Regions from separate parts of the Peribacillus sp. N1 genome, predicted to be linked through region 2. Evidence: predicted binding sites of a transcription regulator. Region 2 holds the regulator's gene; the other holds the start of a gene.

Region 1 (12,265 bases), on a different contig from region 2:
ACCATGCAAATGAAGCAGGAGGTCCGGAGTTCCAAAGCTCAGGATGTAATGGGAAATAAATTATATTTGATGCTTTCAGATGAACAATTATCATCGTTTGAACAATATGAAGATAAGGTCCGAAGACGAGTGAATGGTATGGGGCATGAGGTCATCTTACAGAACATTTCGAAATTCCAGGTTGAGAAGGATGGCAGTGTCATTGTTATAAATATAACGGATAAAGCAGGGACTACTTTCAGTCGAAGATTTCATCCTTTCTTTAGGAATGTCACGAAAGTCGATGAATAATCAAAAAGGAGTCGTTTTCCCGATGGTCATGATTGTAGCGAGTGTTTTCATCATGTTCACGATACTAATGATCGATCAGTTTATCATTGATAAAAAATTTTATAAAGAAGTGGAAGAATCGCTTGTGGCGGACCATCTTGTCCATTTAGCAATCAAGGATGTGACGGCAGAGTGGGGCGAAGAGATCCCAAAAATCATCCAGGGGGAAATTTCATACCCTAATGGTGTGGTGCGGTATTCCGTAATGAAAGAAGAAGGTCCTTATGTCTATATCGAGTTCTCTTCCACGACTAAAAATGACCGCGAGGGAAGGGTCATCATTCAATATGATAAAGAAGCGGGGGAAGTGAAAGAATGGTTGGAAAAGCAGGCTATTTAATACGCAAAATCAACATTCTTTTAAGTCAGGTACACGTGTTCAGGGAACAAGCAAAGGAATAAAAGCTGCGTAAACGGGGCATACTTTGCATAGGGTGATTATTTTATATGTCTACAAACGCTTATATTAAATATCTGACTCAGCAGCTTGTCGAGTATTTTAATCTGACGAAAAAAGAACGAAAAGAAAAGCGCCGTCACAGAAAAGAGGATAAAAATCATGGTATGTCCCATTGGTTTGGCATTGTCCCTTTTGCTTTGTCGATGTTCGTAAGGAAAAATATCAAAAAATAAAACAGATGTCCTGAATTTAGGGCATCTGTTTTTTTATTGTTCTTACTTATCCCAATGCCCTATCAGAAAGGTAAAATAACCCTCCGTTGATGATGGATATTCGGATGTTGGGTTCATATTGAGCTTTTAAGGCATCTTTTTCGGTAAAATAGCTCTCACTTTTTTCTTCCATATCCTTGTAAAAATGCTCCAATAAATTCAAGTCATTCTGCCAGCGAAGCATTGCTTCCTCTGCCCAGGAATGGTCATCATCCTCGAAACTGGTCCTGATGTATGTATCCAGTCTTGCCAATCCGCTCTTGGGCATGATGAGCGGTGAAAGCGTAAAGGAGTAATCCGGTATTTTGGGGGTGACCTTTATCGGTAAAACCCGATGGTGAAACCTTTCCATGATCTCACCTGAGATTAAATTCAAACCGATCGACATGAAGGTATCCTTTTTACGATCGCATTGATAGGATATTTTCACATTCAGGGTCAGCCAAGGAAACAAAGGATTATTTCCCCCTTTTGATGGAGGGGTATCCTCAAAAAGTCTAGTATATCCTGCCAGCTTTTTGGTAGATTGAATAATCTGGTGAAGGCGTGGGGAGCCAAAATGAATCATTTCTCCCTTTAAATCGGATGGAGCTAGTTCTGGATCGGTAATGAAAGTCATCTGTGCTAGGTTTGGAACGCCGCCTGTTTTTTCTAGATAATGCCAATAAAAGGGTCTGTTCATTAATTCTTTATCCATATCAATCGTCAATTGGACTGTAAGGTGGGTTGGTGCATTATCCAGTATTTCACAATCATTGGCTTTAAAGTAAGTTATTAAAAAATCATGAATTTCCCGTTGCTGCATGAACCTCACCTTCCTTCATTGATTGGGCGAATTGGATTAACGATGAAAAATTATCCATCTTGATTTTCATTTCGCCCTCTGTTTTGGATTCGCCGACTACATCAATCAAATATTCTTCAATGTTGTTAATATCCAGTTTGGTTAGAATATCATCCAATTCGCCGATTACTTTCTCGAATAAATTTATTTTTTCATATAGTAACTTTAGAATATGTTCTTCCACTGTATTTTTCGTGGCAAAGTTATAAATCATCACATCTTCTTCCTGACCAAGGCGGTGTATCCGTCCGATTCTCTGTTCGAGCCTCATCGGGTTCCATGGCAGGTCAAAATTAATCAAGTGATGGCAAAACTGAAGGTTTATCCCTTCCCCGCCAGCTTCTGTTGCAATCAATACCTGTATATTTTTTTGGAATAATTCTCGCATCCAGTCTTTCTTTCCGCGCTTAAAACCGCCTCGGAAAGGAACTGAAGAAATTCCATTCTGCTGTAGGTACCATTGTAGATATAGCTGAGTCGCCCGGTATTCGGTAAAGATAATGACTTTATCATCAATTTTCTTGATCAGTTCCAAAGCTTTTTCAGCCTTTGAGTTCTGAACCGTTTCATTCACTTTAGAAAATAAATCATCAAGCTTTGCCAAAAAGTCAGGGGAAGGCTGATCATATTTATTTTTCATATTCTTTAATGTATAAAAGACCGCCTCTCTGCTGCTGCATGCTTCCCTTTGGAGAGTGAGAGCCGAAAAGGCGCTTCCTTTAGAACCATCCGAAATAGGTTTGAATTTGGAAACAGCATCGTACAATGCTTGTTCCGTTGGAGAAAATTCAATGGTGATGGTCTCCACATGCCGTTTTGTCCATTCAATGCCAGTATCGGCCCGCCGGTTTCGAATCATGACAGTGTTGACAAGTTCCTTTAGGTGTTCATCTTCAATTATGTTCCGGCCTTTCCCTTTATACTTTTCTGAAAAAAGTGAGGCATTTCCCAAGTGGCCTGGTTTCAATAACGAAACGAGGTGGAAAATTTCCTCGACTTTATTTTGAATCGGAGTGGCTGTCAGGAGTAAACAAAATTTCTTTTTCAGATTTTGGACGAATTCATAGTTCTTCGTCTTATTATTTTTAAGTTTATGAGCTTCATCAATAATGATGAAGTCGTATTCCTGCTTGAAAATGATATCTCGATGTGGAGCTCGTTTCGCTGTATCAATGGATGAAATGACCACATCACAGGAGTCCCAAACATAGCTTTTTCTCTGAACGACTGCCGGTATATGAAACTTGGTATTCAATTCAAAAGCCCATTGTGTGACAAGGGAAGCCGGAACAAGGATCAAAACTTTTTTTACAAGGCCCCTAATCATATACTCTTTTAGGATCAATCCAGCTTCAATTGTTTTTCCGAGCCCTACCTCATCAGCTAAAATGGCCTTTCCATTCATCTTTTCCACCACTTGCTTGGCTGCTTCCAATTGATGGGGAAGCGGGGTTAACTGCGGAAGGTGCTTGGGCGCCTGTAAACCTTCAAAATCAGGGATGATAAGATTTTCCTCCATTTGAACCGCGAGCTTATAAAGCTCCCAGTTTCCCCATGGACCGTCATTTTCCATCTTTTGCAGAAACTCGTCATTCCATTCAGAATTAAAGGATATATTGATTTTCATAGAAATAACTCCCTCTTAAATCATATTTTCCTTAATAAAAGGTCAAAACCCGAACATTTCATATGTGAAGTAAGAAAAATATTTCTCTTCAAAAGATATTGCAGAGATAAGTTTCTTAGGGTAGGATATAAGTATATTTAGAAAATTCCAATTTCCCAACGCTACAAAGAATCTTTGTACATCGATTTTGCAGTTCGCGTTTTCTTAGTATGGGCTATAGGCTTCTAATTTATCCAAGATTACTGAAGGAGACCAATCAAACGGTTTCTGAGGTTTCAGGAGAATTGGCAGAGAATGCATTCCACGATGCTCAGAGGTTTTACCGATGTTTGGTGGCTTATTCGCTTCCTTTCATTGGTAGACCATTTATATGCGGGTGAAGATAAGGGGAGAGACTACGGATGTAGCGCCGAAGGAGCAAACTTAGCAGTGAATCTCTCAGGCAAAAGAACTCTTATTGGACGCAACTCTGGAGAGCGCCGCCCGTTTTGGGACGGCCACCAAAGGGGAAAACCTATTACATAGGTAAACTTTCAGGTTTCAGGACAGAGAAAAAGCTCAAACGGGCTTTCTCTGTCCTTTTTTGTGCTTTTTTCACATCATGAATCAGGATATATCTGATGCGTAATGACAAGAAGCTTTTGATAATGAAGCCAATTAATTTAAAAAAATCTGAAGGGGGTCATTTTTTGACCGATTTAAAAAGAACACCACTATTTGAGGTTTATCGTGAATACGGAGGTAAAACGATTGATTTTGGCGGCTGGGAACTTCCTGTCCAATTTTCGGGTATAAAGGACGAACATGAAGCCGTACGTACAAAAGCGGGGTTATTCGATGTTTCCCATATGGGTGAAGTCGATGTTAAGGGTCCTGGGAGCCTTTCCTTTTTACAAAAGATGCTGACTAATGATATAGCAAAGCTGAAACAGGGCGGTGCCCAATATTCCGCCATGTGTTATGAAAACGGAGGCACGGTTGATGATCTCATCGTGTATAAAAGGGCTGAGGATGACTATCTGCTCGTGGTCAATGCAGCGAACACAGAAAAAGATTTCAATTGGCTGCAAGCTCATTTATCGGAAGATGTCCAAATCAAGAATGTATCTAGTGACTATACACAGCTGGCACTTCAAGGACCATCTGCAGAGAAGATTTTACAAAAACTATCGGGAAATACAGCTTTAAGTGAAATTGGATTTTTCAAGTTCAAGGAAAATGTCATGATTAACGGTATCTCCACGATGGTATCCCGTACTGGATACACTGGTGAGGATGGCTTTGAGATATATAGTGACAGTGAAAATGGTCCAGCCCTTTGGAAGGCGATTATGGATGCCGGAAACGAAGAGGGAGTTCAGCCGATTGGTTTAGGTGCTCGTGATACCCTGCGTTTTGAAGCGAAACTGCCGTTGTATGGGCAGGAGCTTTCAGCAGACATCACCCCGATAGAAGCCGGGATTGGTTTTGCAGTAAAAGTCGATAAGGAAGTTGATTTTTTCGGGAAAGCCGTTCTTGCTGAGCAAAAGGAGAAAGGAGCTCCTCGCAAGCTTGTGGGAATTGAAATGATAGACCGTGGCATTCCACGTCATGGGTATAAGGTCTACAGCGGTGATAAAGTCATTGGCGAGGTCACGACCGGTACCCAATCACCAACGTTGAAGAAAAACGTGGGTTTGGTACTTATCGATAAGGAATTTTCAGTGCTGGATGCGGAAGTCGAAGTGGAGATCCGTTCCAAACGTTTGAAAGCCGTTATAATACAAACACCTTTTTATAAAAAACCACGTAAATAGAGGGGAATGGTCATTAGATGAAACATCGTTATTTACCCATGACAGAGCAAGATAAACAAGAAATGCTGAAAGCGATAGGGGTATCCACTGCTGAAGAACTTTTCAATGATATCCCTGAGAGCGTTCGTTTTCAAGGAGAATACGATATCAAGCCTGCTAAATCGGAACCAGCATTAATGAAAGAGTTATCAAGGCTTGCTGCCAAGAATGCGGATCTTAAAAACTATGCTTCCTTCCTTGGTGCGGGTGTCTATGACCATTATGCACCGGTCATCGTCGATCATGTTCTATCCCGTTCTGAATTTTACACGGCTTATACACCCTATCAGCCTGAAATTTCACAGGGAGAGCTTCAAGCAATCTTTGAATATCAAACGATGATATGTGAATTGACGGGCATGGATGTGGCTAACTCCTCCATGTATGACGGCGGGACAGCGCTGGCTGAAGCAGCCATGCTTGCTTCAGGACAGACACGCCGCAAGAAGATTCTCATTTCAGGAACCGTTCATCCTGAATCAAGAGAAGTCGTGAAGACATATGCGAAAGGGCAACGCGTGGAAGTGATCGAAATTCCTTATAAAGACGGTGTGACGGACTTAGCTGCTTTAAAGGAATTGGCGAATGAGGACATTGCAGGAGTGATCGTGCAATATCCGAACTTTTTTGGCCGGATCGAGCCATTGAAGGAAATGGAAGAAATCATTCATGGCGTCAAATCCATGTTTATCGTTTCCAGTAATCCGCTTGCATTGGGAGCTTTGACATCCCCTGGTGCACTCGGTGCAGATATCGTAACGGGGGATGCTCAGCCATTCGGCATTCCAGCGGCATTCGGTGGACCTCATTGTGGATATTTTGCGGTTACTAATAAACTTGTTCGGAAAGTTCCGGGCCGACTCGTCGGTCAAACCGTGGATGAAAATGGTAAAAGGGGATTTGTACTAACGCTACAAGCTCGTGAACAGCACATTCGCCGTGACAAGGCCACATCCAACATTTGTTCCAATCAAGCTTTGAATGCGTTGGCAGCTTCTGTTGCAATGACCGCCCTTGGGAAAAAGGGTGTCAAGGAAATGGCCGTGCAAAATATTCAAAAAGCACATTATGCGAAAAAAGCAATTATGGCAGTAGGGGTGGAAGTGATATTCGACGGTCCTTCGTTCAATGAATTTATCATTAAACTGCCTGCTTCGTTTTCAGAGATCAATAAAAGCCTTTTTGAAAAAGGGATGATCGGCGGCTTTGATTTAGGGACGGTTTATCCTGAGCTGAAAGACCATATGCTGGTTGCGGTAACTGAACTTAGAACAAAAGAAGAAATTGATGCACTTGCGCAGGAATTGGGGGATCAACATGAATAATCAAGATCAATCACTCATTTTTGAAATCAGTACTTCCGGTCGAATCGGGTACAGTCTGCCAGAAATGGATGTTGCAACTATTCCGCTCGAAGAAATTCTTCCTGCCGACTACATCCGTGAAGAAGAGGCAGAACTGCCTGAGGTGTCCGAACTGGATATCATGCGTCACTATACAGCACTCTCCAAACGGAATCATGGGGTGGATTCGGGTTTTTATCCGCTGGGTTCATGCACGATGAAATATAATCCGAAAATAAATGAAAACGTGGCACGTTTCAACGGCTTTGCCCATATCCATCCATATCAAGATCCGGCTACCGTTCAGGGAGCATTGGGACTCTTATTTGATTTGCAGGAACACTTAACTGAAATCACCGGGATGGACCAAGTGACATTACAGCCTGCAGCAGGTGCACATGGTGAGTGGACAGGGTTGATGATGATTCGCGCTTTTCACGAAGCGAATGGCGATACAGAACGGACGAAAGTGATTGTACCTGATTCTGCACACGGTACGAATCCTGCCTCTGCCACTGTTGCCGGACTTGAAACGATTACAGTGAAATCCGATGAAAATGGATTAGTCGACCTTGAAGATTTAAAGCGTGTTGTCGGACCTGATACGGCGGCCTTGATGCTGACGAACCCCAATACATTGGGATTATTTGAAGAAAACATCTTGGAAATGGCACAACTTGTCCATGATGCAGGTGGGAAGCTTTATTATGACGGAGCCAATCTGAATGCAGTCCTTTCAAAAGCACGCCCGGGTGACATGGGCTTTGATGTGGTTCACTTAAATCTCCATAAAACATTCACAGGTCCGCATGGCGGCGGCGGTCCGGGTTCTGGTCCTGTAGGTGTGAAGTCGGACTTGATTCCTTACTTGCCTAAACCTCTTATAATTAAACAAGGTGAGCAATTCGCTCTTGATTATGATCGTCCGCAATCCATTGGCAGGGTAAAACCTTATTATGGTAATTTCGGGATTAACGTGAGGGCATATACGTACATTCGTTCAATGGGGCCTGATGGCCTTAAAGCTGTCACCGAAAATGCGGTCATCAATGCCAATTATATGATGCGCAAGTTGGAACCTTATTTTGACTTACCATATAATCGTCATTGTAAGCACGAATTCGTATTAAGCGGACGCCGGCAAAAGAAATTGGGGGTTAGGACTCTCGATATAGCCAAAAGATTACTGGATTTCGGGTATCATCCTCCAACCATTTACTTCCCGTTGAACGTGGAGGAAGGAATGATGATAGAACCGACTGAAACCGAGTCAAAAGAAACGCTGGATGCGTTCATCGATGCGATGATCCAGATTGCCAAGGAAGCGGAAGAAACCCCGGAAATCGTTCAGGAAGCTCCGCATACAACCGTTATAAAGCGGCTTGATGAAACTCTTGCTGCAAGAAAACCTGTTCTGCGTTATCAAGCCTAGATTGATAGCTTATACGAAAAAAATCCCTGCCTGCCGGCGGGGATTTTTCATGTTTATGTAAGATTTCATTAAAGTCCAGCAGTTAACTTTCTTTTCCTTGAGCTATTGAATTAAAAAGAGCCCATGCGGAGATGGGGTCTTATTTCTTTGCTTTGATTTTCCCGGTCCACATTTTGAAACCGCCCTTTAGGTGAAAAAGTTCCCTGTAGCCCTTTTTGTATAGCATGGCTGCAGCTCTGCCGCTGATGATTTCGCTTTGAGCGTACAAATATACAGGCTTGTCCGGCCTAATTTCGACCAAGCGTGTTTTCATTTGAGTCATAGGGATGTTTCTTGCGCCTAAGATATGGCCATTATCGAAATCATTCGGTTCCCGCACATCGATTAGCTGCACTTTTCTGTAGTTAGCGATAAATTCGTCCTGTGTTAGTGTTTTAACGATTTTACGCTGGCGGTACCAATTAAAAAGTGAATACGCAATAACCACTCCTAAGATGATGAGCAGTGTATATAATATTTCCAAACATAAAAACTCCCTTCTACCTTAACGAATACAGACAATCTTTATTATATAATTGCTTTACCCAATAATCAAAAAGAATTTTCATCAAATTCTTCATGGACTTGATAGTACTTTCTTTTTTAGAGTGTTAAAGTCTGTTAAACTACTACATGTGAGTTTTTTGTGGGGTATTGAAAAACAGTCTATCGAAACGAGGGGTAAGGATGGCTAAAGATAAATGGGGTTTTATAGATTCGGGGTATTGTTCACCGGCTTTTAATATGGCACTGGACGAAGCTCTGTTAAACTGGCAAAGCAAAGGGGAAATTCCGCCAATCATACGCTTTTACGGCTGGGATCCAGCTACATTGTCGATCGGTTATTTTCAAAAGGCGGAAGCGGAAATTGATTTGGAAGAGGTCAAAAGGCAGGGCCTTGGTTTTGTACGCAGGCCAACAGGAGGACGAGCGGTCCTGCACGAGCATGAATTGACTTATAGCGTAATCGTTCCAGAATCCTATCCGGGAATGCCGACTACCGTTACTGAAGCATATCGTGTCATTTCTGAAGGAATATTAATGGGATTCAGGAATCTGGGATTGGATGCTTATTTTGCCGTGCCTCGAACCGATCAGGAAAAAGCGGCTTTAAAATCGCCCAGGTCTTCGGTTTGCTTTGATGCTCCAAGCTGGTATGAACTGGTCGTTGAGGGCAGGAAGGTCGCTGGCAGCGCTCAAACCAGGCAAAAAGGCGTCATCCTTCAGCACGGATCCATTTTGCTTGAACTTGATGATGATAAGCTTTTTAGCGTATTTAAATTCTCAAATGACAGGGTTAAAGAGAGAATGCAAAAAAACCTAAAAAACAAAGCTGTGGCCATAAATGATATTGCAGGGAGAAAGATTACCATCCCTGAAGCGAAAGAAGCTTTTGAAAAAGGTTTTGCCGAAGGACTTTCGGTCGATTTAGAGCCATACGTCCTCACCGAAAAGCAATTGCTGGAAGTGAAGTCCATTGCAGAAAGCAAATATGAAAGCGATGATTGGAATTTCATGAGATAGAGGAAGCATAATTAGAGTGGATAATAAAAAAGTTTTTTCAGATTTGTTTGACCAAATAACGCATCCCTTGCAGGGATAAGCCCTAAAAGGGATGGGGAAAAAGCAAGGTCCAAATTAATTGAAATCTGATGAAAAATTATTGTAAATCGACATTTTCCTCCTTATTGCTAACTATATTAATTGATTTATCGTTTGACAAAATTAAAAGTTATTCAAAACAAACACAATATATAGTAGTTGAAATATTTAATGCGACACTATATGTTGATTTTTGAGTTTCGCTATGATAAATTTAGGGTACTTGTTAAGCGAAACGGACATGTAAGGTTACATAAGGATTTTTGCGGCAGCAAGAACGGATCTTGAAACATATAAAGGAGAGGGAATTATGTCGGTTGTAATAAAAGAAGCTTTAAAGGTTGATCTAGAAAGGTTGAATAAGGATATTTCTTTATTTCCCCAGGTTCACCCTGTAACTGCTGATATGAAAATGGCGCATAAGGGAGTGTCCCGTCTAGTCATGCTTGACCGCTATTCTTTTAAGGATACTGAAAAAATCACACTCTCGGCAGGCGATTTCGTCGTGTTGACGATTAAGGAAGATCCGAAATTCCCGGCAAGGGGTCTCGGTTACATCGTTGAAATAGATTGGGAAACCAAAAAAGCGAAGGTTTTGGTGGATGAAGAGTTCCGTGGCGTTCTGGATAATCCGGAAGAAATGGAGACGGGAATTGTAAACCGTCCTTTGGATATTATCGAAAAGCCGCTTGAAATATACTATGAACAAATTGCGAAACGTAATGCAACGGGATTGGCATCAGTGGAAACCACGGAAGAAAAGAGAACGGAATGGTTCAATAAATTCTATGAAGAATTAAAGAACCTTAATTTCGTCCCGGCAGGACGAGTATTATATGGTGCAGGTTCCAATACGGATGTTACTTATTTCAACTGTTATGTAATGCCATTCGTACCGGATTCACGTGAAGGTATTTCAGAACATAGGAAACAAGTGATGGAAATCATGAGCCGCGGCGGCGGAGTGGGAACGAACGGGTCGACACTGCGTCCAAGAAACACTCTGGCAAAAGGGGTGAATGGAAAATCCTCGGGTTCAGTTTCATGGCTTGACGATATTGCGAAACTGACGCATCTTGTTGAACAGGGCGGTAGCAGACGCGGCGCGCAAATGATCATGCTTGCTGATTGGCATCCTGATATTGCAGAGTTCATCATTTCTAAAATGCAAAACCCAAGGATTCTGCGTTACCTAGTGGAAAATACTAAAGACGAAGCAATCAAGAAATATGCGACGGATAAATTGAAATTCACGCCGCACACGGAACAGGAAACGGCTATGTATCAAGGGATCATCAATTATAAGGAGATTCCTGGCCAAGGTGGATTCAGCGAGAAAATCATTAGGGATGCAGAGGAAAAGCTCCGTACAGGGGGAACATACAGTGTCCATAATTCTGATTTTCTGACTGGAGCCAACATCTCGATTTGCCTGACTAAGGAATTCATGGAAGCGGCGGAACAAGATGCGGAATACGAATTGCGTTTTCCTGATGTTGAAAGCTATAATGCCGAAGAAATGGCCATTTACAATGAAGAATGGCATAATGTCGGCGATGTTCGCGAATGGGAGAAAATGGGTCACAAAGTCCGTGTTTACCGTAAAATCCGCGCTAAAGAGCTTTGGAATTTAATAAATATTTGTGCAACATATTCTGCTGAACCAGGTATTTTCTTTATCGATAATGCTAATGAAATGACGAATGCCAAAGCATACGGTCAACAGGTCGTAGCGACGAACCCTTGTGGAGAACAGCCATTGGCCCCATATTCAGTATGTAACCTTGCGGCAGTCAATCTGGCTGAGATGGCTGATAAAGAAAGCAAAACCGTTAATTTCGAGAAACTTAAGCAGACTGTCGAAGTCGGTGTGCGTATGCAGGACAATGTCATTGACGCAACTCCTTATTTCTTGGAAGAAAACAAAAAACAGGCACTGGGCGAGCGACGGGTTGGACTTGGTGTAATGGGTCTGCATGACCTTTTGATTTACTGTGAGACGGAATATGGCTCTGAAGAAGGAAATATCCTGGTTGACAAGGTGTTTGAAACGATTGCGACGACAGCTTACAGGGCTTCCGTGGAACTTGCTAAAGAAAAAGGCAGTTTCCCGTTCCTGATCGGGTCAACGGACAAAGAAACCGATGAGCTTAGAACACGTTTCACACAAACCGGATTTATGGAAAAAATGCCTGAAGATATCAGGGAAAGTGTTGCTGCACATGGCATCCGTAACTCTCATTTATTGACAGTTGCTCCTACAGGAAGCACAGGAACTATGGTCGGGGTATCAACAGGTCTTGAACCATATTTCTCCTTCACGTATTTCCGCAGCGGCCGTCTTGGTAAATTCATTGAAGTTAAGGCTGACATTGTACAGGAATACTTGGACCGTCATCCAGAAGCCGATACAGAAGAGCTTCCAAAATGGTTCATTTCCGCTATGGAATTAGCTCCAGAAGCACATGCTGATGTTCAATGCATCATTCAACGCTGGATTGACAGCTCGATCAGTAAAACGGTAAATGCTCCAAAAGGATA
Region 2 (12,265 bases):
TCGCGTAAAGCTTGGGTCGATCATATTTAATGATCAAGAAAAGAGATTGCTATTGAATGGCATCGTGCATCCTGCCGTCAGGAATTGGATGCGGGTGAAAACGGAAGCGGCACTATCATCAGGAGAAGAAACGGTGTTCATGGATATTCCGCTCCTATTCGAAAGCAAGCTGACATTCATGGTGGATAAGACGCTTTTGATTTATGTGGATGAGCAAGTTCAATTGCAGCGATTAATGAACAGGAATGGTCTTTCGGAGACGGAGGCACTTGCCAGGATCAATTCGCAAATGCCCTTGGCCGATAAAAAGGCTTTAGCGGATGCCGTCATCGATAATAATGGTGACATTAATGAAACGAAGCGGCAAGTGAAGGCCATACTAAGCGAATGGTATGTCATATAATCATGATAAAAAGAAGAAACCGCCCGGTTTCTTCTTTTTATGTTGAAAAAATAAGAACAATCCGCATTTTTATTAGCACAATTCCTCTGAATTATGTTATACTAATTACATGTGAAGGGTAATAAGTATAACACTAATATTTCTGGAGGGTCCGAACAATGAATTCAAGAATAGCGATTAACGGATTTGGGAGAATTGGAAGAATGGTTTTCCGAAAAGCCATATTAGATGAGAGTTTGGACATTGTTGCCATAAATGCAAGCTATCCAGCTGAAACTTTAGCACACTTACTAAAATATGATACGATACATGGTAAATTCGACGGTATCATTATAGCTGAAGATGATTCACTAGTAGTGAATGGCCGCCGAGTAAAACTAATAAATAACCGCGATCCAAAGCTATTGCCTTGGAAAGAGATGAACATAGATATTGTAATTGAAGCCACTGGCAAATTCAATGATCGTTCTAAAGCGGCTCTTCATTTAGACGCAGGGGCAAAAAGAGTTATATTATCAGCGCCGGGTAAAAATGAAGACGTTACCATTGTAATGGGAGTGAATCAGGAGGTGCTGGAAATTGACAAGCATTTCGTCATATCCAATGCATCTTGTACAACGAACTGCCTTGGACCTGTTGCAAAAGTGCTTGATGAAAAATTCGGCATAAACAACGGTTTAATGACAACGATACATTCTTATACAAATGATCAAAATAATATCGATAACCCGCACAAAGACTTGAGACGTGCCCGTGCCGCTGCGGAAAGCATGATTCCTACGACTACAGGAGCTGCAAAAGCCATCTCACTAGTGTTGCCGCAATTAAAAGGCAAGCTTCATGGAATGGCGATACGCGTACCGACACCAAACGTATCTTTAGTCGATCTTGTTGTGGATTTAAACCGTGACGTAACGATTGAAGAAGTGAACCAAGCCTTCATCGATGCTTCAGAAAATGAACTCAAAGGAATCATGGAATTCACGATGGAACCTTTAGTTTCCAGTGATTTCAAAACGAATCCACACTCTGCAATCATCGATGGATTGACGACGATGATGATCGGGGACAGGAAAGTGAAGGTCCTTGCTTGGTATGATAATGAGTGGGGTTACTCCAACCGTGTAGTGGACCTTGTAAAATTGGTTGGCTCCGAGTTGAAAAAAATGTCCGAAGTCGAATTATCAGTAAAATAAAATGAAAAAACCGAGCCTGCTAAAATTTTTTAGCGGGCTATTTTTGATTTTTTATCGGATTTGAAGCAGTTATAGAGAATGGTGACCTAACGCATACCATACTTTTCTTTTGCATCTGCTCCTGGTTTTCCAACTTTCTCATCACTAGTTCAACTAGAAGCTCTAAGATATGATTATCATGCGTATTTCCGGGTGTTACTATCGTCCCTAAAACAAATCCATTGCGTATGATGCCGTATGAAACGAATAGGCAAACTTATTTTGTTCGTTCATCATTCACATAATAGTAGCTACTCTCAGTATCAGTTGAACTGCCCTTAATCTCCTTGGTTTCTTCCTTAAATAGACTGTAGGTAAAAGAGTTCTATCTTACTGTTAAAACAAAGTTGATTGGAACGGAAGGTACGAGACTCCTGCGGGGAAAGTGCGTCCAAGGGAGACCCCACAGGCGCTATGGCGCCGAGGAGGCTCCCGGACCGCCCGCGGAAAGCGAGTGCCAGGAGTGGAAATCAACGGCCTAATATACTGTAGACAAACTCAATTATTGAGTTTGTCTACAGTCAGAGCCTGCTAAATTTTTTTAGGGGCTATTTTTAATACAGTGATCAATTAATTCCTTGCTGCTTTAAGGCGCTGAATAAACCGAAGACGGAATTTGCTCCACATTTGAACCTTCGCTATATCCCCATTACATATAAAGTTTATCTTTCCAAAAATTCAATTTGGAGTTGCAAAAAAAATTCAAACCATATATACTATGAATCGTGAACTTCTTCAATAGCGGTTTGCATGATGGCTACTTAAAGGGTTAGGACCTCTTTGGACTAACTTTCCCCCGTGGTAGTTATCAGAACTTATTTTTAAATCATGGTAAGGGGGAAGCTTAATATGGAAACAGCTTACACTATGGAAACTATGGGTAGACACGTCATTTCTGAACTTTGGGGTTGTGACTTTGAAAAACTGAACAATATCGATTTAATTGAAAAGATTTTTGTTGATGCTGCTTTGAAATCAGGTGCAGAGGTACGAGAAGTTGCCTTTCACAAATTTGCTCCACAAGGAGTCAGCGGGGTTGTCATCATTTCTGAATCACACTTAACGATTCACAGTTTTCCAGAACACGGCTATGCGAGCATTGATGTCTATACATGCGGTAACTTGGATCCGAATATTGCGGCAGATTATATTGCAGAAGCTTTGAATGCGCAAACACGTGAAAACATAGAATTACCACGTGGATTAGGTCCTGTACAAATGAAAAAAGCCAATATAAGTGCCCTATAAAAAACACGTATACACAGAGATGCCATGGGTGCATCTCTTTTTTAATGCAATCAATCGGCAGTCTGCTTCCCTTTATAGGGGAGGATGCCCTTGCAGCATAAAGACTTTGACAACGGTGCTTCAACGGCAGAACAAAAAGTGCCTGCTGCCGGAAGTTACACTTTTTACTTGTACTGGCCGTTCCATTTAATATAAGATTAAGATAGAGAAGTAATTCCTTGGGGAACATTTAGATAGGGGAGTCCTACATAAAATACGGAGCTGATAATGATGAAATGCCCATCATGTCAATATAACGGAACAAGAGTGCTCGATTCCAGGCCAGTCGATGAAAGTAAATCGATTCGACGACGCCGTGAATGTGAGGCATGTGGTTTTCGATTCACGACATTTGAAAAGGTGGAGGAAACACCGCTTATTGTAGTGAAAAAGGGCGGGACGCGGGAAGAGTTCAGTCGTGATAAAATCCTGCGTGGCTTAATCAGGGCTTGCGAAAAACGCCCGGTTCCCTTGAAAGAACTAGAGCAAATTACCAGTTATGTAGAAAAAGAACTACGAAACCAGGGCATATCGGAAGTGAAAAGCGACAATGTCGGCGAGATGGTGATGGACAAGCTGGCAGAAGTCGATGAGGTTGCCTATGTAAGGTTCGCATCCGTCTATCGACAATTTAAAGACATCAATGTCTTTATCGATGAATTGAAAGATTTGATAAATAAAGAAAGAAAGTAGAGCTGAAGATTCACTTTGGCTCTTTTTTCACTACATCTTTTGAAAGGTTTGAATGGAGATGTCAAAGCATTGGCAAGAATTGCTCCCAGCTGATTCATATTTGGTCTCATCTGCGGGGCTGCTTCATGACTATGATCGGAAAATACTTACCCGACTATATCAACCTCTTATTGGACCTATATGCATTAGCCTATATATGACGTTATGGAGTGAGTTGGAGGAGAACAGGCTATGGTCGGAAACCTCCTCACATTATCAATTAATGAATACCATCGGCCTTAAGTTAGCTGATATTTACGAAGCCCGGCTTTTACTTGAGGGAATCGGTCTGTTGAATGTATATAAGAAATCGAAAAATGAAACGAAGGAATTCATCTATGAGTTAAACCCGCCGCTTTCCCCCCAGCAGTTTTTCACGGATGGAATGCTGAATATTTACTTATACAAAAAAATCGGTAAAGCGCAATTCAACCGGTTAAAGAGATTCTTTTGTGATGACCATATCTTAACCGATCAATATGAAGGTGTGACTAAATCTTTTGCGGAAGTATTCTCATCAGATCATTTGGACTCTTTATATGTAACGGATGAAGCGAAAAATGAATGGCAGCCGATGCCTGAACAGCAATACATCGATCGGACGGAAGGCGTCGAGCCATCGGGGTTTGATGACTTATTTGATTTCGACCTTTTATTTGCCGGGATAAAATCCTCGATCGTACCGAAAAAGGCATTTACTCCGAAAATAAAAAATACGATTGCCAAACTTGCTTTTTTATATGGCATCGATCCGCTTGAAATGCAAAAACTAGTAATGGATGCCGTTTCATTGGATGATGAGATCGATGAGGAAGTGCTCAGAAAGGCGGCAAGGGACTGGTATCAGATTGAACGACAGGCCGATATGCCTTCCCTTGTCAATCGGGTGCAGCCGATTCGTGAACGGACGCAAAAAGAGGAACCGAAAACACAGGAACAAGAGTTAATCCGCCATTTGGAGACGATTTCCCCAAGGGAGCGGCTGATGCAATTGTCTGGCGGTGCAGAGCCATCAAGCGGTGATTTGAAAGTCGTTGAGGGCGTGATGATCAATCAAAAGCTGAATCCGGGTGTCGTCAATGTCTTGATTGAATATGTCATGCTCAAAACGGATATGAAGTTCACGAAGGGCTATGTCGAAAAGCTGGCAGGCCATTGGGCACGACTGAAGGTCTCCACGGTGGTCGAGGCGATGGAGCTGGCTAAAAATGAACATAGGAAATATCAGGACTGGGCTCAAGGAAGCAGGAATGCTGCGAAGGGCGGCCGGAAAAAGGCGATACGTGAAGAAGTGGTTCCGGAGTGGCTTGAGAAAAAAGAAGAAGCACAGCAGGAGCAGAATGCAGATCAGCCTGAATTGGATGCCCAGAAACGCGAGCTTCTGGAGAAATGGAAGCAGTGGAAAGCAGGAGGTGAAATGAACGATGGAAAAGATTAATAGGTCCCTTAATAAATTGGCGAATACAAATCAATTTCAACAGCGTTATGAAAAGCTGAAACAGGAGATTTTTGAAAACGAACAAGTGCGGTTATTTATGAATGCCAACAGCTCGACGGTCACGAAGGAAATGATTGATAAAAACTTGGGGAAGCTTTATGAGTTCACTTCACAAAGCAATAAGTGTGATAAATGTCCGAGCTTGGATGGCTGCATCAATATGATGCAGGGGTATTATCCCAAATTGGTGGTTCAAGGGAAAGCCCTGAACCTGCATTATGAAGTCTGCCCGCGGAAATTGGCAGAGGATGAAAAGCGGAAACGGGAAAAGTTGATCCGCAGCCTGTATGTACCGAAGGATATTTTAAAGGCGAGCATTGAAGACTTTACCCAAACGGATAATGAAAACAAACGCTTGTCTGTCTTAAGTAAAGCGATGTCGTTCATTATGGAATATGAGCCAGGTAAAAGGCAAAAAGGCTTATATATTTATGGGAAATTCGGCGTTGGGAAAACGTACTTATTAGGTGCGATTGCCAATGAACTTGCAAAAAGGCAAATTTCCTCCCTTATTGTCTATGTACCTGACTACTTGAGGGAACTTAAGGGATCGATAGGTGATAATACGGTCAATGAAAAAATTGAAATGGTGAAAACGGCACCTGTCCTCATGCTTGATGATATTGGAGCGGAGTCCATGACGAGCTGGGGACGCGATGAGGTTTTTGGTCCAATTTTACAATTCAGGATGCTGGAAAACCTGCCAACGTTTTTCACTTCGAATTTTGACTTGAATGGCCTGGAGAACCACCTGACCTTTTCACAGCGTGGTGAGAAGGAAGAAGTGAAGGCGGCCAGGGTACTGGAAAGAATTCAATATTTAGCTGAGCCGGTCAAGCTTGATGGCATGAATCGGAGAAGATGAAGAAAAGTGGTCTCTTAATGGAGGTCACTTTTTTCATCTTACAAGGCTCATCCTACTTCTAAACACGTCCCCATCCCCATATACATGAAAAAAGAAGCAAGGGGGAAGGGGGGATGTCGTAGTGCAAATTTCGTTTCAAAACGATTCAGAGGCATTGAAATTACTGAATTTCGTTTCTGTCCATCCACTGGGGGCAGAATTTCAAGCATATATTCGATTTCTTCCGCAACAAGGCATGTATGTGGATATGACGGAGTCTTCAGGTGATGAATGGCTAATTCTGCTTCGTGATGCATTTCATTCTTTTTTATTGGAAGAAAAGACGCTTCCTGTTCTGGAGCAAATAATAGTCGGTAAATTTTTTTATAGGGAACGGGAAGAAATTGAAGCCATCATTGAAATTGCATCATCAATCATCGAGGTGGAAAGAACCAGGAGTCAAGATGAAGCATTCAGTACGGAGAAACGATTGATTGAGGAGGGACTTCAAAGCATCTTGGCTGGAAAGGTATCTTTTTCATTCGATTCTTTTACGACCTTCCGTTTGAAATCATTTCAGCACACGTTGGAAAAGTATGTCGTCAAGGCGATTGATGAATACAAGCTGGAACAGGACTATCAAAATTTCATTGCTACGCTCCGTGATTGCCTTCAAGGGCAGGAGTCGAAATTAAGAAAGCTTCACCTGGTCAACCGGGATGGTTTTCATTTCTATGATCAGAAGTTCAGCAAGCTCGACCGCCCAAAAATCAATAGTATGATCGACAGGAGGCTTCTTGCCAAAAGTTCACTATTTCTCGATACGGTGATACTTGCCCCGCTTTTATCGATTGCTCCTGAAAACTTGTGTATCTATACCGATGACAAGGATGAGGGGCTGATCCAGACCATTTCAAGGATTTTCGAAGAACGGGCCACTATCCTGCCACTTTCGTCATTTTCTATGCATTTGAATGATCTTTCGTGGAAAAAAGAAAATTAACCTTGATTTTCACCGTATAACAAATTATAATTTCCTACATACTATTAAAAAACTAAAAGTTATGATGAGGACAAGGGTATTCTAGTCGCCGATTATCAGAGAGGGGAGCCAACAGGCTGTAAGCTTCCTATTCGCATGGAACACTTACCACCTTTAAACTTCGGCTCGGAAAGCAGGCATCCTGTGAATATGAGCTGACGGGAAGCTGCCGTTACCAAGTTACAAGTGCCATTTTGCCGTGAAAAGCAAGCTGGAACGAGGGTGGAACCGCGGGTTAATGATATTTATTACTAAGCTCGTCCCTGTTTTATACAGGGACGGGCTTTTTTGTGTTGTAATGGAATCAAATACCTGTAATTTGTTCGAACAATAAGAAGGAGTGAAACTCAATGTCAGAATTACTGAAAATATCTTTTCCTGACGGAGCGGTTAAGGAGTTTGCTAAAGGCACAACAACTGAAGACATCGCTGCATCCATCAGTCCTGGTTTAAGGAAAAAATCCATTGCCGGAAAATTCAATGGTGAATTATATGATTTGAAACGGCCGATTGAACAAGATGGTTCAATCGAAATCGTCACACAGGACACAGCGGATGCTCTTGAAGTATTGCGTCACAGTACAGCGCACTTGATGGCACAAGCGATCAAACGTTTGTACAAAAACGCTAAATTCGGCGTGGGTCCAGTCATCGAGGGCGGCTTTTACTATGATATGGATCTGGAGGAATCATTGACTCCCGAAGACCTTCCATTGATTGAAAAAGAAATGAAGAAAATCGTCAACGAGAACTTGGAAATTTCCCGCATCGAAGTAAGTCGTGATGAAGCGATTTCCCGTTTTAAAGAAATAGGCGACGAGTATAAATTGGAGTTGATCGATGCAATTCCTGCCGATCAGCAGGTAACGCTTTATGAGCAGGGTGAATTTTTTGACCTTTGTCGTGGAATTCATGTTCCATCAACTGGGAAAATCAAAGAATTCAAGCTATTGAGCATCGCTGGAGCATACTGGAGAGGCGATAGCAAAAACAAAATGCTGCAACGCATTTACGGTACGGCTTTCTATAAAAAAGAAGATTTGGCCGAACACCTGCGTTTCCTTGAAGAAGCAAAGGAACGTGACCATCGTAAAATCGGTAAAGAATTGAACTTGTTCATGAGCTCACAGAAAGTGGGGCAAGGGCTGCCGATGTGGTTGCCAAAAGGAGCGACCATCCGCCGGACAATCGAAAGGTATATCGTGGACAAGGAAGAACGGTTGGGTTATGACCATGTCTACACACCTGTAATGGGTAGCGTGGACCTTTATAAAACTTCTGGACACTGGGATCATTACCAGGACGGCATGTTCCCTGTCATGGAGATGGAAAACGAACAGCTTGTCCTGCGTCCGATGAACTGCCCGCATCACATGATGGTTTATAAAAACAGCATCCACAGCTACCGGGAACTGCCAATCCGGATTGCCGAGCTAGGCTTGATGCACCGCTATGAAATGTCAGGTGCCCTTTCAGGCCTTCAGCGTGTACGTGGGATGACATTGAATGATGCACACATTTTTGTCCGCCCCGACCAAATCAAAGAAGAGTTCAAGCGCGTTGTGAACCTGGTTCTGGAAGTATATAAAGATTTCGATATCAAGGATTATTCATTCCGTCTGTCATATCGCGATCCGCAAGATACAGAAAAATACTTCGATGATGATGACATGTGGGAAAAAGCGCAAAGCATGTTAAAAGGCGCCATGGATGAACTTGGTCTGGATTACTTTGAAGCGGAAGGTGAGGCGGCATTCTACGGTCCTAAGCTTGATGTTCAGGTACGTACTGCTTTAGGGAAAGATGAAACGCTTTCCACTGTTCAGCTTGATTTCTTGCTTCCTGAACGTTTTGATCTTAATTACGTCGGTGAGGACGGCAAGCAGCATCGTCCGGTTGTTATCCACCGCGGTGTCGTTTCCACAATGGAACGTTTTGTCGCTTACTTGATCGAAGAATACAAGGGGGCATTCCCGACTTGGCTTGCACCTATCCAAGCACAAGTGATCCCGGTCTCACCTGAAGTGCACTTGGATTATGCGAAAGAAGTACAGGAAAAACTTAAGGCGCAAGGCATTCGTGTCGACCTGGATACACGTGACGAGAAAATCGGTTACAAAATCCGTGAAGCGCAAATGCAAAAAATCCCGTACATGCTGGTTGTTGGAGACAACGAAGCCAAAGAAGGCAGCGTGAATGTACGTAAGTACGGTGAACAAAAATCCGAAACGATCGCTTTTGAAGATTTCGTTTCAGCGATTAAGGCTGAAGTAAGCCGTTAACATCAAAAAGAGGGGCACATATAGTTGTGTCCCTCTTTTTAATTATGGCATGATAAAATGAAACCATCATGTGAAAATATGTACAGCAATGAAAAGGAGGGGCAGCATGAAAAAGAAATTTACTTATCTATTCGGACCGACATTCCTTGTCATCATCATCTTATTGTTATTGGATGGTTATCGACAATATGCCATCGTCCCGGTCCTGTTATTTTGGATAGCCCTATTTTCTTGGGATGCCATTGAGAAAAAGAAAAAGGCGAAAGAAAACTCTTAACATTTGATGGCTTCTGTCAGTATGGACTGTAACCAAAGGGGGAGTGGGGATAAATGGAGATTAGAAAGGTCTCAAGGGAAGACGCGGATAACTTGGCTGCTCTGTTCAATCATGTTGAAGATTCCGGGTATATGCTGTTCAACCCTGGGGAAAGAAAAGCGACAGCGAAACAAATGGAGAAGCAAATGGAGCAAATCGAAAAAAATCCCCTTTCCGTTTTCCTCGTTGCTGCTAGCGGCCATGAACTGTATGGTTACCTGATCTTATTGGGCAATCAAATGGGCCGAACGAGGCATTCAGCCAAAATCGTCATCGGCATCAATGAAACTGACCGGGGAAAAGGCATTGGTACGAAGCTATTTCAAAAAATGGAGGAGCATGCACGGACAAACGGAATCCGGCGCCTGGAATTGTCCGTGATTGCAAACAACGCCCCTGCGCTTTCCTTATATCGAAAGATGGGTTTTGAAAAGGAAGGAATAAAGCGGGAATCATTGTTTTTTGATGGGAAGTATCATGATGAATATTTTTTGTCCAAATTACTTTAAAAAACGTATTGTCAAATAACTGAATGTCTGATAATATTAATTTTGTTGTGAAAAACGAATAAATTAGCATTTGACAAGTCATCAGTGTTTATGATATATTTCTAAAGTGAATTGAATACGTGTTTGATGAAAAGAAGAAGCACCCGCTTCTCACCTGGTTGACGCAAACAATGCAGTTAACAGGTCATGATTTGATTATTTGGATCTTTCTGAATGAGTCTATCAGTGTGGGTGCAGCATGCATCCACACTTTTTTATTATGATTATATCCTGTAAGCGAGTTGTGAGCGTGACCGAATTTATTCAAATATTCGTATTCGCCAATATCTTTGGAGGTGGCTAACTATTAGTAAAGACGCGATGGTAAACGAGGGCATCCGAGCCCGTGAAGTTCGTCTTATTGACCAAAACGGAGAACAACTTGGAATTAAAACGAAATTCGAAGCATTGGAAATTGCCGCTCGTGTAAATCTTGATCTAGTTTTAGTTGCTGCAAATGCAAAGCCTCCGGTAGCCCGGATCATGGACTACGGAAAACACCGCTTCGAGCAGCAAAAGAAAGACAAGGAAGCACGTAAAAATCAAAAAGTCATCAGTCTGAAAGAGGTTCGTTTGAGCCCGACGATTGAAGAACACGATTTCAATACGAAGCTTCGCAACGGTATTAAATTCCTTGAAAAAGGCGATAAAGTAAAAGCTTCTATCCGATTCAAAGGACGTGCCATTACGCATAAGGAAATTGGTCAACGTGTACTCGTTCGTTTTTCTGAAGCATGTAAAGAAGTGGCTACAATCGAGCAACACCCAAAAATGGACGGGCGCAGCATGTTCATTATCTTAGCACCGAAAAACGAAAAGTAATTGTAAAGTAATTTGTAATGAGGAGGAATACCTTATGCCTAAAATGAAAACTCACCGCGGATCTGCTAAACGTTTCAAAAAGACTGGATCCGGCAAACTTAAGCGTTCTAACGCTTACACAAGCCATTTATTTGCTAACAAATCTACTAAGCAAAAGCGTAAGCTTCGCAAAGCTAGCCTTGTAAGCAAAGGTGACTTCAAACGTATTCGTCATATGCTAGACAACATTAAATAAGTTCGATTTATCGAGTTAAATAGGAGGGAAATAACATGCCACGTGTAAAAGGCGGTACTGTTACTCGCAAACGTCGTAAAAAGGTAATAAAATTAGCTAAAGGTTACTATGGCGCGAAACATATTCTTTTCAAAGTAGCTAACCAACAAGTAATGAAGTCAGGAAACTATGCTTTCCGTGACCGTCGTCAAAAGAAACGTGATTTCCGCAAACTTTGGATCACTCGTATCAACGCTGCAGCACGCATCAACGGTCTTTCTTACAGCCGTTTAATGCATGGTCTAAAGCTTGCTGGTATCGAAGTGAACCGCAAAATGCTTGCTGATCTTGCTGTTGCTGACGAACAAGCTTTTGCTCAATTAGCAACTGCTGCTAAACAACAATTAGACAAATAAGTCTGACTGATACAGCCACTCTCTTTTCAAGAGGGTGGCTTTTTACATATTTAAAGGAGGGAATAAGGATGCAAGGAGTATGGTTCATTGCTGCTTATATGATCATCACAAACATCATCGGGTTTGCCTTAATGGGAATCGACAAAAGGAAAGCGCGTAATGGGGAGTACCGGATCAGTGAAAAGACACTTTGGTTTTGGGCGGTTATAGGCGGAGGGACTGGGTCCTTTTTGGGGATGAAGCAATTCCGCCATAAGACGAAGCATGCCGCTTTTAAGTGGGGCCTGCCGATATTGATGATTCTTCAGATAGGCTTATTGATTAAGATATTCATTCAATTGTAATATGTAGCCGCTATAATGTATATGCTTGTAGAAGCAGCAAAGAGTAGCTGGAGGGAGAGCATGAATGATAAACTGACACTTGTGATGAGCTACGTTCAATCAGGAAGCGTGTTTGCACCGTTGATTTTTATCACTTTTCATTTATTAAGGCAATTTTTATTCATTCCCGTCATTGTGGTTTGCATGTCTGGAGGAGTATTATTCGGGGCAGCTTTTGGAACCATCTATTCGGTAATCGGTTTGACGTTGTCCAGTATGGCCTTTTATTTCGTGATAGGCAAA

Evidence for each region. The regulator NrdR, encoded in region 2, represses ribonucleotide reductase genes. The targets are predictions, from matches to a motif close to AACACNATATATNGTGTT.
Region 1: the regulator NrdR is predicted to act here: its motif matches at 9,867-9,884, upstream of ACYP5M_RS08230 (vitamin B12-dependent ribonucleotide reductase).

The regions. Positions count from the first base shown of each region.
Region 1 covers NZ_BAAHZO010000001.1:1,707,634-1,719,898, reverse strand. The annotation lists gene comGF (competence type IV pilus minor pilin ComGF) at 1-291, shown strand, start outside; gene comGG (competence type IV pilus minor pilin ComGG) at 284-670, shown strand; gene ACYP5M_RS08270 (YqzE family protein) at 778-963, shown strand; gene ACYP5M_RS08265 (YqhG family protein) at 1,010-1,807, opposite strand; gene ACYP5M_RS08260 (DEAD/DEAH box helicase) at 1,785-3,473, opposite strand; glycine riboswitch at 3,850-3,937, shown strand; glycine riboswitch at 3,941-4,024, shown strand; gene gcvT (glycine cleavage system aminomethyltransferase GcvT) at 4,163-5,269, shown strand; gene gcvPA (aminomethyl-transferring glycine dehydrogenase subunit GcvPA) at 5,287-6,633, shown strand; gene gcvPB (aminomethyl-transferring glycine dehydrogenase subunit GcvPB) at 6,626-8,083, shown strand; gene ACYP5M_RS08240 (rhodanese-like domain-containing protein) at 8,223-8,606, opposite strand; gene ACYP5M_RS08235 (lipoate--protein ligase family protein) at 8,810-9,646, shown strand; gene ACYP5M_RS08230 (vitamin B12-dependent ribonucleotide reductase) at 10,035-12,265, shown strand, end outside.
Region 2 covers NZ_BAAHZO010000002.1:322,391-334,655, reverse strand. The annotation lists gene coaE (dephospho-CoA kinase) at 1-403, shown strand, start outside; gene ACYP5M_RS10065 (glyceraldehyde-3-phosphate dehydrogenase) at 562-1,599, shown strand; partial or broken gene ACYP5M_RS10060 (IS5/IS1182 family transposase) at 1,727-1,939, opposite strand; gene speD (adenosylmethionine decarboxylase) at 2,506-2,886, shown strand; gene nrdR (transcriptional regulator NrdR) at 3,157-3,618, shown strand; gene ACYP5M_RS10045 (replication initiation and membrane attachment family protein) at 3,677-5,095, shown strand; gene dnaI (primosomal protein DnaI) at 5,082-6,020, shown strand; gene ytxC (sporulation protein YtxC) at 6,142-7,002, shown strand; gene thrS (threonine--tRNA ligase) at 7,392-9,323, shown strand; gene ACYP5M_RS10025 (hypothetical protein) at 9,430-9,600, shown strand; gene ACYP5M_RS10020 (N-acetyltransferase family protein) at 9,654-10,148, shown strand; ribosomal protein L20 leader region at 10,274-10,410, shown strand; gene infC (translation initiation factor IF-3) at 10,509-11,009, shown strand; gene rpmI (50S ribosomal protein L35) at 11,044-11,244, shown strand; gene rplT (50S ribosomal protein L20) at 11,280-11,639, shown strand; gene ACYP5M_RS10000 (DUF1294 domain-containing protein) at 11,708-11,983, shown strand; gene ACYP5M_RS09995 (TVP38/TMEM64 family protein) at 12,044-12,265, shown strand, end outside.